Regions from separate parts of the Enterobacter sp. R4-368 genome, predicted to be linked through region 4. Evidence: predicted binding sites of a transcription regulator. Region 4 holds the regulator's gene; each other region holds the start of a gene.

Region 1 (3,187 bases), 640 kb from region 4:
GTATGCCGTTCACGCGCTTCCTGACCAAAACTCTCCTGCACCTGGCGACGAAAGCCATCAAGCTGCTCGCGCAGCGGCGTTAGCAGACCGTTCAGACTTTGTCGGTTTTGTTCATCGACGCGGCGATTGCTCTGCTCAAAGATGCGGTTAGCGAGATTTTCGAACTGCTCGCTCAAGCGCTGCTCGCTGCTGTGCATCTGGCGCAGCTTCTCTTCGGCATGTAACTGGGTAGCTTCCAGTCGGGTCGTCACTTCGCGCAAATCAGCTTCCAGCGAGCTATTGATATGTTGCAGGCTGCGCAGCTCGTTATTGAGCAGCTCGCACTCTTCGCGCCAGTGTTCGTTTTGGGTTATCTGCTGCCGGGCGGCGCTCAGTTCGCTAAAGACATCTCGCTGCTCCGCGAGCAGATCCGCCTGCTGTTGCGCCCCGCGCCAGCTTGCTGCCAGCCAGCCGACCAGTAAACCCGCCAGCGCAACGGCTGCCATGACGATGATTGAAGTGTCCACCACGTCCCCTTAGTGATAACGCATATAGCGGAGGATTGTGCTGTATAAACGTCCAGTTTGGAAGGGGTTTTCCTGCGAAGCAGTACGCAAAAAGAAAAGGCCGAACGCGTCGGCCTTAGCAAACGGGGAGGTGAATTACAGAAGACGACGCGCCGCTTCCACCACGATTTTCACCGCGTGACTTTCGGTCTGCTTCATGGTTTCCGCATTCGGGATCTCTTGCTGGGTGCGGTTTACAATCACACCGGCAACCATACCGGCACGCAGCCCCTGGCTCGCGCACATGGTCAGCAGCGTGGCGGATTCCATTTCATAGTTCATTACGCCCATGGATTGCCACTCTTCCATGGAACCTTTAAAGCGGCTCACCACGCGGCCAGAGAAGGTGTCGTAACGCTCCTGGCCTGGGTAGAAGGTGTCAGAAGAGGCAGTCACGCCGATATGTTTCGTTGCGCCAATCGCATCCGCTGCGGCAACCAGCGCGGTAGTGCACTCAAAATCCGCCACCGCCGGGTACTCCATCGGCGCAAAGTGCAGGCTCGCGCCATCAAGGCGCACGGACGCGGTGGTGATCAGCACGTCGCCAACATTGATGTGCGGCTGAATCGCACCGGTGGTGCCCACACGCAGGAAAGTGCGGATGCCAAGCTGCGCCAGTTCTTCTACGGCGATAGAGGTTGACGGGCCGCCGATGCCGGTGGAACAAACGATAACCGGTTTGCCATCCAGCTCTGCGCGCCAGCTGGTGAATTCGCGGTGGGATGCCAGTTTGACCGGCTTATCCATCAGCGCGGCGATCTTTTCCACACGCTCCGGATCGCCAGGGACGATGGCCAGCGTAGCCCCTTGTAAATCGTTTTTGGTGAGGCCGAGATGAAAAACATCAGACTTGGACATAACAGACTCCTCTGTGGTCGGTTTTATCAGTAGAGGCAAAAAGATACTTTACAGAAGGCACGGACATAATTTCGTGACTGATATCACCATGAATTAAACTGATTGCAGTTCATTTCCATAAATTAGTGACTTACATCACACTAACATGACACATCCCACAACTCAGCAGCAAAGATAGTCTACGGCACGGTGATTTGCGCGCGCGGCAGGCCTTCCCGTCTATAGTTATTGAAGCGCTAAAAAAGGTATGGAGAATGCCATGACAACCAACAACACACCAGGCTTTGCACCTGCGGCTTCACCCCTTGCTTCAACCGTTGTTCATACGTCGGAAGACGCCTTAATCGCAGGCGAAACGTCTATTCCGACACAGGGCGAAAATATGCCCGCTTTTCATGCCCGGCCGAAAAATGCAGAAGGTCCCTTGCCGATTGTCATTGTGGTACAGGAAATTTTCGGCGTGCATGAACATATTCGCGATCTGTGCCGCCGTCTGGCGCTGGAGGGCTATCTCGCCATCGCGCCGGAGCTCTACTTCCGTCAGGGCGATCCGAATGATTTTGCCGATATTCAAACCCTGCTGAGCGGCCTGGTAAGCAAAGTACCGGACGCGCAAGTGCTTGCCGATTTGGATCACGTCGCCAGCTGGGCGGCGCGTAACGGCGGGAACGCTCACCAACTCTTAGTGACCGGTTTTTGCTGGGGCGGGCGTATCGCCTGGCTGTATGCCGCGCACAATCCGCAGTTGAAAGCCGCCGTCGCCTGGTATGGCAAGCTGGTGGGGGAAAAATCACTTAATTCTCCGCGCCATCCGGTGGATATTGCCACTGAACTTACCGCGCCAGTGCTCGGTTTATATGGCGCGCAGGATACCGGCATTCCGCTGGAGAGCGTGGAAACCATGCGCCAGGCGCTGAGAGCCGCGAACGCCAAAGCGGAAATCATCGTCTACCCCGAAGCGGGCCACGCGTTTAATGCGGACTATCGTCCGAGCTATCACGCAGAATCCGCCGCTGATGGCTGGCAGCGGATGCTGGCATGGTTTGCGCAGTACAGTAAAAAGTGACGGTGTGCGCCGGAGTAAATGCCCGGCGCACCTCATGCTGTTTCGAGACGCCAGCCCTGGGTCAAACGTACCGCCACGATCTGTTTGCATTGCAGCGGTGCATGATGAAAGGCACTCAGCGTTTGCCCATCGCGCAGGCGTAAATCAAGCAAATAGCGCTCGCCCTGATAAATGCAGCTTTGTACCTCAGCGCTCAGACCCTCACTCGCTACCTGCACATGCTCGGGGCGAACCAGCACCGGCTGGTGAAGATCCGCGCCAGTATGCGCCAGCCCAGCATGCATTTGCGCGCCATCCAGTTGCTGTACCCCGGCGGGCGTCGCCAGCATCAGCACACTCCCCTTACCAATAAAACGCGCCACCCAGCCATTCTGCGGCTGCTGATACAGCGCCTGCGGTGCGCCCCACTGCATCAGTTCGCCCTGGTGCATCACCGCGATATGGCTGGCGAGCGCCATCGCTTCCGCCTGATCATGGGTGACATAGACAAACGTTGCACCAGTGCGGCGATGAAAATCACGGAAAGTCTGTTCCATGGTGGCACGCAGATGGCGATCGAGGTTTGCCAGCGGTTCATCAAGCAACACCACTTGTGGCTCCGCGACCAGGCAGCGCGCCAGCGCCACGCGTTGACGCTGACCACCGCTTAACTCTTGCGGCGAACGTGCGGCGTAAGCACCCAGTTCAACCACCTCCAGCGCGTCCATCACCTGCTTGT
Region 2 (3,187 bases), 2.1 Mb from region 4:
TAAAGAGTGCGCGCTGTGCTTCACCAACGGTAAAGGTGCGACCAAAAAAGCCGCGCTGGCCTCTGCGCTGGGCGAGTATTTCGAGCGTCTGTCCACCAACTACTTCTTCGCTGATTTCTGGCTGGGTGATGCTATCGCTCAGAGCCCGTTCGTTCATTATCCGAATGAGAAATGGTTCCCGCTGCCGGAAGATGATTCTCTGCCGGAAGGCATTCTGGATGCGCGTCTGCGCGCCTACTACGATCCGCAGAACGAACTGGCCGCCGGGATGCTCGTTGATCTGCAATCCGGCAATGATGAGCGCGGTATCTGTGCCCTGCCGTTTACCCGCCAGTCTGATGAGCAGACGGTTTATATCCCGATGAATATCGTCGGCAACTTATATGTTTCTAACGGCATGTCCGCCGGGAACACACGCAATGAAGCCCGCGTGCAGGGGCTGTCAGAAGTGTTCGAACGCCATATTAAAAATCGCATTATTGCCGAGAGCATCAGCCTGCCAGAAATTCCGCAGGATGTGCTGGCACGCTACCCGGGCGTTGTCGAAGCGATTGCCAAACTGGAAGCGGAAGGTTTCCCGATCTTCGCTTACGACGGTTCCCTGGGCGGTAAATACCCGGTTATCTGTGTTGTCCTGTTCAACCCGGCCAACGGCACCTGTTTTGCCTCTTTTGGCGCGCACCCTGATTTCGGTGTGGCGCTCGAGCGTACTGTTACCGAGCTGCTGCAAGGCCGCGGGTTGAAAGATCTGGATGTCTTCACACCGCCAACCTTTGATGATGAAGAAGTGGCCGAGCATGCCAACCTCGAGACGCACTTTATCGACTCCAGCGGTTTGATCTCCTGGGATCTGTTCAAGCAGGATGCGGATTATCCGTTTGTTGACTGGAGCTTCGCAGGCACGACGGAAGAAGAGTTCGCCACACTCATGGCTATCTTTAAGGCAGAAGATAAAGAAGTCTATATTGCCGATTATGAGCATCTGGGTGTTTACGCCTGCCGTATTCTGGTGCCTGGCATGTCCGATATTTATCCGGCCGAAGATCTGTGGCTGGCGAACAACACCATGGGCAGCCATTTGCGCGAAACAATTCTCTCTTTGCCTGGCAGTGAATGGGAAAAAGAGGAGTACCTCAGCCTTATCGCGCAGCTTGATGACGAAGGTCATGATGACTTCACCCGCGTTCGCGAGCTGTTGGGTCTGGCGACCGGTAAAGACAATGGCTGGTACACGCTGCGCATTGGTGAACTAAAAGCGATGCTGGCGCTGGCAGGCGGCGATTTGGATCAGGCATTAGCCTGGACTGAATGGACGATGGAATTCAATGCCTCGATCTTTAGCGCCGAACGGGCCAACTACTACCGCTGTCTGCAGACATTATTATTACTGGCGCAGGAAGAGGAGCGCGAGCCGCTGCAATACCTGAATGCATTCGTACGTATGTATGGTGCGCAAGCGGTTGAAGCCGCCAGCGCCGCATTAAGCGGTGAAGCGCCGTTCTACGACCTGCAACCGGCAGACGGTTCCCTGCAGGCATTCCCGGCGCATCAGTCGCTGTTAGCGGCTTACGAAAAATTACAACGAGCCAAACGGGCATTCTGGTCGAAATAACGACAAGTAGCACGACAATATGTAGGCTTAATGAGTGGTCTACGCTATATTACGGGGCAATTTCATTGCCCCGTTTTATTTATTTTTTGGCAATGACTGCCATATGTAATATTAAAGTTAAATATGGGTAAATATAATTATCCACTCCAACTAATATTGTTACTTCTTATGGCAATTACTCCATTTTAATTAACTGTTTTTTGGGAGGTCACATAAAAAATTTCAACTCATTTTGCAATTTTTAAACTTTATTTTTATTTTGATAATCAACAATTTACTCCGCATTCGTAGAAAAACAACGCTCTTTGCGGTCCTATAAGCCAGGCGAGATATGATCCATATCAAATTCTCTTCTATAATGCTTTGTTAGTATCTCGTCGCCGACTTAATAAAGAGAGAGTTAGTGTGAAAGCTGACAACCCTTTTGATCTTATTCTTCCAGCCGAGATGGCCAAAGTTGCCGAAGAAGCTGGTGTCTATAAAGCGACTAAACATCCGCTTAAGACTTTCTATCTTGCGATTACCGCAGGTGTGTTTATCTCCATTGCTTTCGTTTTCTACATCACCGCCACTACAGGTTCCGGTGCAATGCCGTATGGTATTGCTAAACTGATCGGTGGTGTCTGCTTCTCCCTGGGGCTGATTCTTTGCATCATTTGCGGTGCAGATCTCTTTACTTCAACCGTACTGATTGTCGTGGCTAAAGCCAGTGGACGTATTACCTGGGGGCAACTGGCCCGCAACTGGATTAACGTCTATGTCGGCAACCTGGTGGGTGCGCTGCTGTTTGTGTTGTTAATGTGGTTGTCTGGCGAGTACATGGTCGCCAACGGCGGCTGGGGCTTAAACGTGCTACAAACCGCAGACCATAAAGTACACCACACATTTATTGAAGCCGTGGCGCTGGGCATTCTGGCTAACCTGATGGTTTGTATGGCCGTGTGGATGAGTTATTCCGGTCGCAGCCTGATGGATAAAGCCATGATTATGGTTCTGCCGGTGGCGATGTTTGTTGCCAGCGGTTTTGAACACAGTATCGCGAATATGTTTATGATCCCGATGGGTATTGTAATTCGCAACTTTGCAAGCCCGGAGTTCTGGACCGCTGTAGGTTCCAGCCCGGAAAATTTCTCACACCTGACCATTATGAATTTCATCACTGATAACCTGATCCCCGTAACAATCGGGAATATCATCGGTGGAGGATTATTAGTCGGGTTGACATACTGGGTCATTTACCTGCGTGGCAACGATCATCATTAATGGTTGTTCCAGGCAGTAAATAAAAAATCCACTTAAGAAGGTAGGTGTTACATGTCCGAGCTTAATGAAAAATTAGCCACAGCCTGGGAAGGTTTTGCGAAAGGTGACTGGCAGAAAGAAGTCAACGTACGTGACTTTATCCAGAAAAACTACACCCCGTACGAAGGCGATGAGTCCTTCCTGGCTGGCGCTACTGAAGCGACCACCAAACTGTGGGACAAGGTCATGGAAGGCGTTAAACTGGAAAACCGCACCCACGCGCCAGTTGATTTTGACACCTCCATTGCATCAACCATCACTTCTCACGACGCT
Region 3 (3,187 bases), 190 kb from region 4:
GACATCCAGGATGAAGTGGAACAGTTTCCAGCCCACATCTTCAATCGTCTCTTCGCCCGTGGCGATCGTCCCGGCGTTGATATCCATTAAGTCATACCAGCGGTTCGCCAGCTCGGTACGCGTTGCCATCTTAATCACCGGCACCGCAACCAGGCCGTAAGGCGTGCCGCGACCGGTGGTAAAGACCTGTACGGTAATCCCGGAAGAGACCTGCTGCGTACCGCAGACGAAGTCGCTCGCGGGCGTTGCTGCGTAAATCAGGCCGCGTTTGGTCGGGCGTTGGCCGGGAGAGAGCACTTCAGAAATGGCGCTCTTACCGGATTTCGCAATTGACCCCAGCGCTTTCTCGACCACGTTCGCCAGGCCGCCTTTTTTGTTCCCCGGAGAGGGGTTGGCACTGCGGTCGGTTTTGCCCATATCGAGATAGTTATCGTACCAGGCCATCTCTTCCAGCAGACGTTTGCCCACTTCTTCGTTAATGGCGCGCGGGGTCAGTAAGTGTATCGCGTCGCGCACTTCGGTCACTTCTGAGAACATTACCGTGCCGCCGCAGCGAATAATCAGGTCAGATGCAAAGCCAACCGCCGGGTTAGCGGTAACGCCGGAGAACGCATCGCTGCCGCCGCACTGCATGCCGACAACCAGTTCGGAGGCCGGGCAGGTTTCACGTTTGCGCTGATTCAGCTTCACCAGGTGGCGTTCAGCCACCTGCAGAATGTCGTCCACCATCGAGCGGAAACCCACGTGATGCTCATCCTGCAAACGCACAATGCTGGCGCTGTCGACCGGAATGGCCTGCACATCTTCAGTGCCCTGCAGCAGACGTTCCGGCTGTAATTTTTCGCAACCGAGACCAATCACCATCACTTCACCGCCAAAGTTCGGGTTCAGCGCGAGGTTATGGATAGTACGAATGGGGATCACCGCAGCCGGTGCGTTAATCGCCACGCCGCAGCCATAGAGATGGTTCAGACCGACGACGCCGTCCACATTCGGGTACTTCGGCAGCAGATCGCGTTCGATAATCTTCACGACATAATCGACAACGCCCGCCACGCAATGCACGCTGGTGGTGATGCCCAGCAGATTTTTAGTGCCGACGCTGCCGTCCGCATTGCGGTAGCCTTCAAAGGTGTAACCTTCCAGCGGCGGCAGCGGCTCAGGGACTTTGGTCGCCAGCGGCAGCGTATTCAGCGGCGGCGCTTTTGGTAGTTCAACGGTGGATTCATCAATCCAGCTACCGCGTGCAATGTCGCGTACAGCGTAACCAATCACTTCGCCGTAACGCACAATCTCACCGTGATGGGGAATATCCACCAGCGCCACTTTATGGCCTTGCGGAATATGCTCGATCAGCTCGAGTCCATCCGGAAAACGGGTTCCCGCTTTTAAGCCATTGTCATTAACGATGATCGCGACATTATCCGTGTCGTGTACCTTAATATAAAACGCCCCTGGCGGTTGCTGTCTAATTTCAATGTCGGACATTGTTAAGTAATCTCCAGCTAGCTGTACGATGCATTACTCAATAAAAAGAGGAACCATTCTTTATTCTGTAATTAATATCAGAAATAAAAATCTCATTTGCTGAAATAAGGATGTCAGGAGTTTAAATAATAAAATGTGATCTGCATCACTTATTATTGTGATCTCCCGTCTGGTGCGGCTGTCTATTGCAAGAACTGTGCATTAGCGCCCAGGCGTATGTGCATATGCTCAAATTATTCTTTTTGTACAAGGTTAAAATTGAGCAACCCTCCAGTGTGTGACATGATGACGCTGATTATACTGAGCGCTAATAAAATCGACGTGCCAATTATCTGATATAAGTTCGGGTGCTTAAATTAAATCAGATAAGAAACATCACAATAATTATATTTTAAATTTGGCGGTGCCCAAGGAAATTAAAATGACTGTTGAACATGCCGTTGAAACAAAACGGGGCTTACCAACCCGTTATTTAATTTTGCTGATTATATTTATTGTTACTGCTGTTAACTATGCAGACCGCGCTACGCTGTCCATTGCCGGGACAGAGGTTGCGAAAGAGCTGCAACTTGATTCTGTCTCAATGGGCTACATCTTTTCAGCATTCGGTTGGGCTTACCTGCTGATGCAAATCCCTGGCGGTTGGTTGCTTGACCGCTTCGGTTCGAAAAAGGTTTATACCTGGAGTCTGTTTTTCTGGTCGCTCTTCACTTTCTTGCAGGGTTTTGTTGATGTTTTCCCGATCGCCTGGGCCGGGATTTCGATGTTTTTCATGCGTTTTATGCTCGGCTTCTCAGAAGCGCCATCATTTCCGGCGAACGCCCGCATCGTTGCGGCCTGGTTCCCGGCAAAAGAGCGCGGTACAGCTTCTGCGATTTTTAACTCTGCGCAGTATTTCTCTCTGGCGCTATTCTCACCGCTGCTGGGCTGGCTGACTTTCGCCTGGGGCTGGGAGCATGTGTTTACCGTGATGGGCGCGATCGGTTTTGTGCTGACCTTCGCCTGGGTGAAATTTGTCCACAACCCAACTGACCACCCTCGTATGTCCCGCGAAGAGCTGGAGTACATCGCGCAGAATGGCGCGGTCGTGGATATGGACCACAAAAAAACGGACGACAGTAAAAACGCCGGTCCTAAAATGGATTACATCAAGCAACTGCTGTGCAACCGTATGATGCTTGGCGTGTTTTTTGGTCAGTACTTCCTCAACACCATTACCTGGTTCTTCCTGACCTGGTTCCCGATTTATCTGGTGCAGGAAAAAGGCATGTCGATCCTCAAAGTCGGGTTTGTTGCCTCCATTCCTGCGCTGTGCGGTTTTGCCGGTGGCGTGCTCGGCGGATTTTTCTCTGATTACCTGATTAAGCGCGGTTCCTCGCTGACCGTGGCACGTAAATTCCCTATCGTGGTCGGGATGTTACTGGCTTCAAGCATCATTCTGTGTAACTACACCGATAACACCGCACTGGTTATTGCCCTGATGGCGCTGGCGTTTTTTGGCAAAGGTTTTGGCGCGTTGGGCTGGCCAGTGATTTCCGATGTCGCGCCGAAAGAGATTGTGGGTTTGTGCGGTGGCGTCTTCAACGTGTTCGGTAATGTGGCCTCTATCGTGACGCCACTGGTTATCGGATACATGGTTAAAGAGTTGCATTCTTTCAACGGTGCGTTGGTGTTCGTAGGCTGTTCAGCGCTGATGATG
Region 4 (3,187 bases):
CAGCGAGCGCGGGCATTCGCGGGAAGCGGTAATGGATTCTGTCGTGCGTTCGATGGAAGATTACATCAATTTTATTACGCCGCAGTTTTCCCGTACGCACATTAACTTCCAGCGCGTGCCAACGGTGGATACGTCCAATCCGTTTGCCGCGAAAGGCATTCCCTCACTGGACGAGAGTTTTGTGGTGATCCATTTCCGCAATCTGGAAGGGATTGATTACCCGTGGTTGCTGGCAATGCTGCAAGGCTCGTTTATCTCGCATATGGATACGCTGGTGGTGCCTGGCGGAAAAATGGGGCTGGCGATGGAGTTGATTATGACGCCGCTGGTACAACGGCTGATGGAAGGTAAAAAGATCAAATAATGCAGAAAGCCCGGTGATGTGCTGCTTACCGGGCTTTTCGCATCAGGCTTCGATAACTTCGTAAGAGTGGGTGATGTTCACCGCTTTTTCGAGCATCAAGGCCACGGAGCAATACTTCTCCGCGGATAAATCCACCGCGCGGGAAACCGCAGCATCCTTCAGATCTTTACCGGTGACGATAAAGTGCAAATTGATGTGGGTAAACAGGCGCGGCGCTTCTTCACGGCGCTCTGAGGTCAGCTTCACTTCGCAGTCAGTCACGTCATGACGCCCTTTTTGTAAAATAGAAACCACATCAATGGCGCTGCATCCGCCCGCCGCCATCAGCACCATTTCCATCGGGCTTGGCGCTTTGTCGCCGGAGTTGCCGTCCATCAGGATTTGGTGGCCCGATGCGGACTCACCGATGAACGTTAACCCTTCAACCCATTTCACACGTGCCTGCATTTTCTTCACTCCGGAGTGGCAATTTTCTTTACAGATTACGCGTACATAACAAAACTCGCAACGGAAGGCGACCTGCGTCATGCTGAAGCGAGACACCAGGAGACAGGCGGTAAAAGCTATGCTAAAACACTCTGGATGCTACAGAGATAAATGGATGTTACGCATGTATGCATGACATCATACTTTAGAGACCGCAGATGACGCTGACGGTCCACTTCCCTGGATGCGGGAAGCTTAGATTGCAACCCCAGACGTAGGGGCTCATCCTGTGTCTGAGACAGCTTATAACAGAGGATAATCGCGCATGGTGCTTGGCAAACCACAAACAGACCCGACGCTTGAATGGTTCTTGTCTCATTGCCACATTCATAAGTACCCGTCGAAGAGCACGCTGATTCACCAGGGTGAAAAAGCGGAAACGCTGTACTACATCGTTAAAGGCTCAGTGGCAGTGCTGATCAAGGACGAAGAGGGTAAAGAGATGATCCTCTCCTACCTGAACCAGGGAGATTTTATCGGTGAACTGGGCCTGTTCGAAGAGGGTCAGGAGCGCAGTGCATGGGTACGCGCTAAAACTGCTTGTGAAGTGGCTGAAATCTCGTACAAAAAATTCCGTCAGTTAATCCAGGTTAACCCGGATATCCTGATGCGTCTTTCCTCGCAAATGGCGCGTCGCCTGCAGGTCACTTCAGAAAAAGTGGGTAACCTCGCCTTCCTGGATGTAACCGGCCGTATCGCGCAAACGCTGTTAAACCTGGCGAAACAGCCAGATGCAATGACCCATCCGGACGGCATGCAAATTAAAATTACTCGCCAGGAAATTGGTCAGATCGTCGGTTGCTCCCGTGAAACTGTGGGCCGCATTCTCAAAATGCTCGAAGATCAGAACCTGATCTCCGCCCACGGTAAAACCATCGTCGTATACGGAACGCGTTAATCTGTAAAACGGCGCAGCTTACGCGCTGCGTCGTTTTTCTTCCCTCATGTGGCGCAGGCTGATTTATCACCCCGAAATCAACTACGCACTGCGACAAACGCTGGTGTTATGTTTACCTGTGGCCATTGGTCTGGTTACTGGTCATCTGCAACAAGGTCTGCTGTTTTCCCTCGTTCCCGCCTGCTGCAACATTGCCGGGCTTGATACGCCACATAAACGTTTTTTCAAACGCCTGATCATTGGCGGAACGCTGTTTGCAGGCAGCAGCCTGGCGGTGCAGCTATTGCTGGCGAGAGATCTTCCATTGCCGCTGATCCTCACCGGGCTGACGCTGGTTTTAGGCGTAACCGCCGAAATCAGTGCACTGCACGGTCGCCTGCTCCCGGCTTCGCTCATTGCCGCCATCTTTACGCTCAGCCTCGCCGGTAACATGCCGGTATGGGAGCCGATACTTATCTATGCGCTGGGCACGCTGTGGTACGGATTGTTCAACTGGTTCTGGTTCTGGATGTGGCGCGAGCAACCGCTGCGCGAATCGCTCAGCCTGCTCTACCGGCAACTGGCAGACTACTGCGAGGCGAAATACAGCCTGCTGACGCAACACGCCGACCCAGAAAAAGCGCTGCCGCCGTTGCTCGCCCGCCAGCAAAAAGCGGTGGATATGATAAGCCAGTGCTATCAACAACTGCATATGCTGGCTGCCAATAAACACAACGATTACAAAAGGCTACTGCGGGTTTTCCAGGTAGGGATTGATTTGCAAGAGCACATTTCGGTGAGTTTGCACCAGCCGGAAGAAGTGCAAAAACTGGTGGAACAAACCCACGCCGAACAGGTGATCCGCTGGAACGCGCAAACCGTCGCCGCTCGCCTGCGCGTGCTGGCAGACGACATTCTCTATCACCGCTATCCCACGCGCTTCAACATGGATAAGCAGATTGGCGCGCTGGAAAAAATCGCCCGCCAGCACCCGGATAACCCGGTCGGGCAGTTCTGCGCCTGGCATTTTAGCCGTATCGCGCGCGTCTTGCGCACTCAGCGCCCTCTCTATGCCCGCGATCTGATGGCGGAAAAGCAGCGTCGCTTGCCCCTTTTCCCGGCGCTAAAAAGCTATTTATCACTGAAATCTGCGGCGCTGCGTAATGCCGCGCGAATCAGCGTCATGCTCAGTATCGCCAGCCTGATGGGCAGCGCCCTGCATTTACCAAAACCCTACTGGATCATGATGACGGTGATGTTTGTCACGCAAAACGGCTATGGCGCAACGCGCGTTCGCATTGTCCACCGGGCGGCGGGCACCATTGCGGGACTGGTGATTGCCGGGGCGACGCTGCACTTTCATGTTCCACTCGGTTTTACGCTGGCCGCGATGCTGATGATTACGCTGGTCAGTTATCTCATTATTCGGAAAAACTACGGCTGGGCGATGGTGGGTTTTA

Evidence for each region. The regulator CRP, encoded in region 4, controls carbon source genes, mostly activating them, when cyclic AMP is high. The targets are predictions, from matches to a motif close to ATGTGANNNNNNTCACAT.
Region 1: a site for CRP is predicted at 1,527-1,544, ahead of udp (uridine phosphorylase). Genes of this name have one in related genera too.
Region 2: a site for CRP is predicted at 1,942-1,959, ahead of focA (formate transporter FocA). Genes of this name have one in related genera too.
Region 3: a site for CRP is predicted at 1,622-1,639, ahead of garD (galactarate dehydratase). Genes of this name have one in related genera too.

The regions. Positions count from the first base shown of each region.
Region 1 covers NC_021500.1:3,229,147-3,232,333, reverse strand. The annotation lists gene rmuC (DNA recombination protein RmuC) at 1-506, opposite strand, end outside; gene udp (uridine phosphorylase) at 642-1,403, opposite strand; gene H650_RS15235 (dienelactone hydrolase family protein) at 1,663-2,469, shown strand; gene H650_RS15230 (ABC transporter ATP-binding protein) at 2,502-3,187, opposite strand, start outside.
Region 2 covers NC_021500.1:4,738,408-4,741,594, reverse strand. The annotation lists gene ycaO (30S ribosomal protein S12 methylthiotransferase accessory factor YcaO) at 1-1,612, shown strand, start outside; gene focA (formate transporter FocA) at 2,018-2,875, shown strand; gene pflB (formate C-acetyltransferase) at 2,927-3,187, shown strand, end outside.
Region 3 covers NC_021500.1:2,407,740-2,410,926, reverse strand. The annotation lists gene garD (galactarate dehydratase) at 1-1,488, opposite strand, end outside; gene H650_RS11280 (MFS transporter) at 1,910-3,187, shown strand, end outside.
Region 4 covers NC_021500.1:2,593,735-2,596,921, forward strand. The annotation lists gene H650_RS12290 (phosphoribulokinase) at 1-364, shown strand, start outside; gene H650_RS12295 (OsmC family protein) at 407-811, opposite strand; gene crp (cAMP-activated global transcriptional regulator CRP) at 1,116-1,748, shown strand; gene H650_RS12305 (YccS/YhfK family putative transporter) at 1,795-3,187, shown strand, end outside.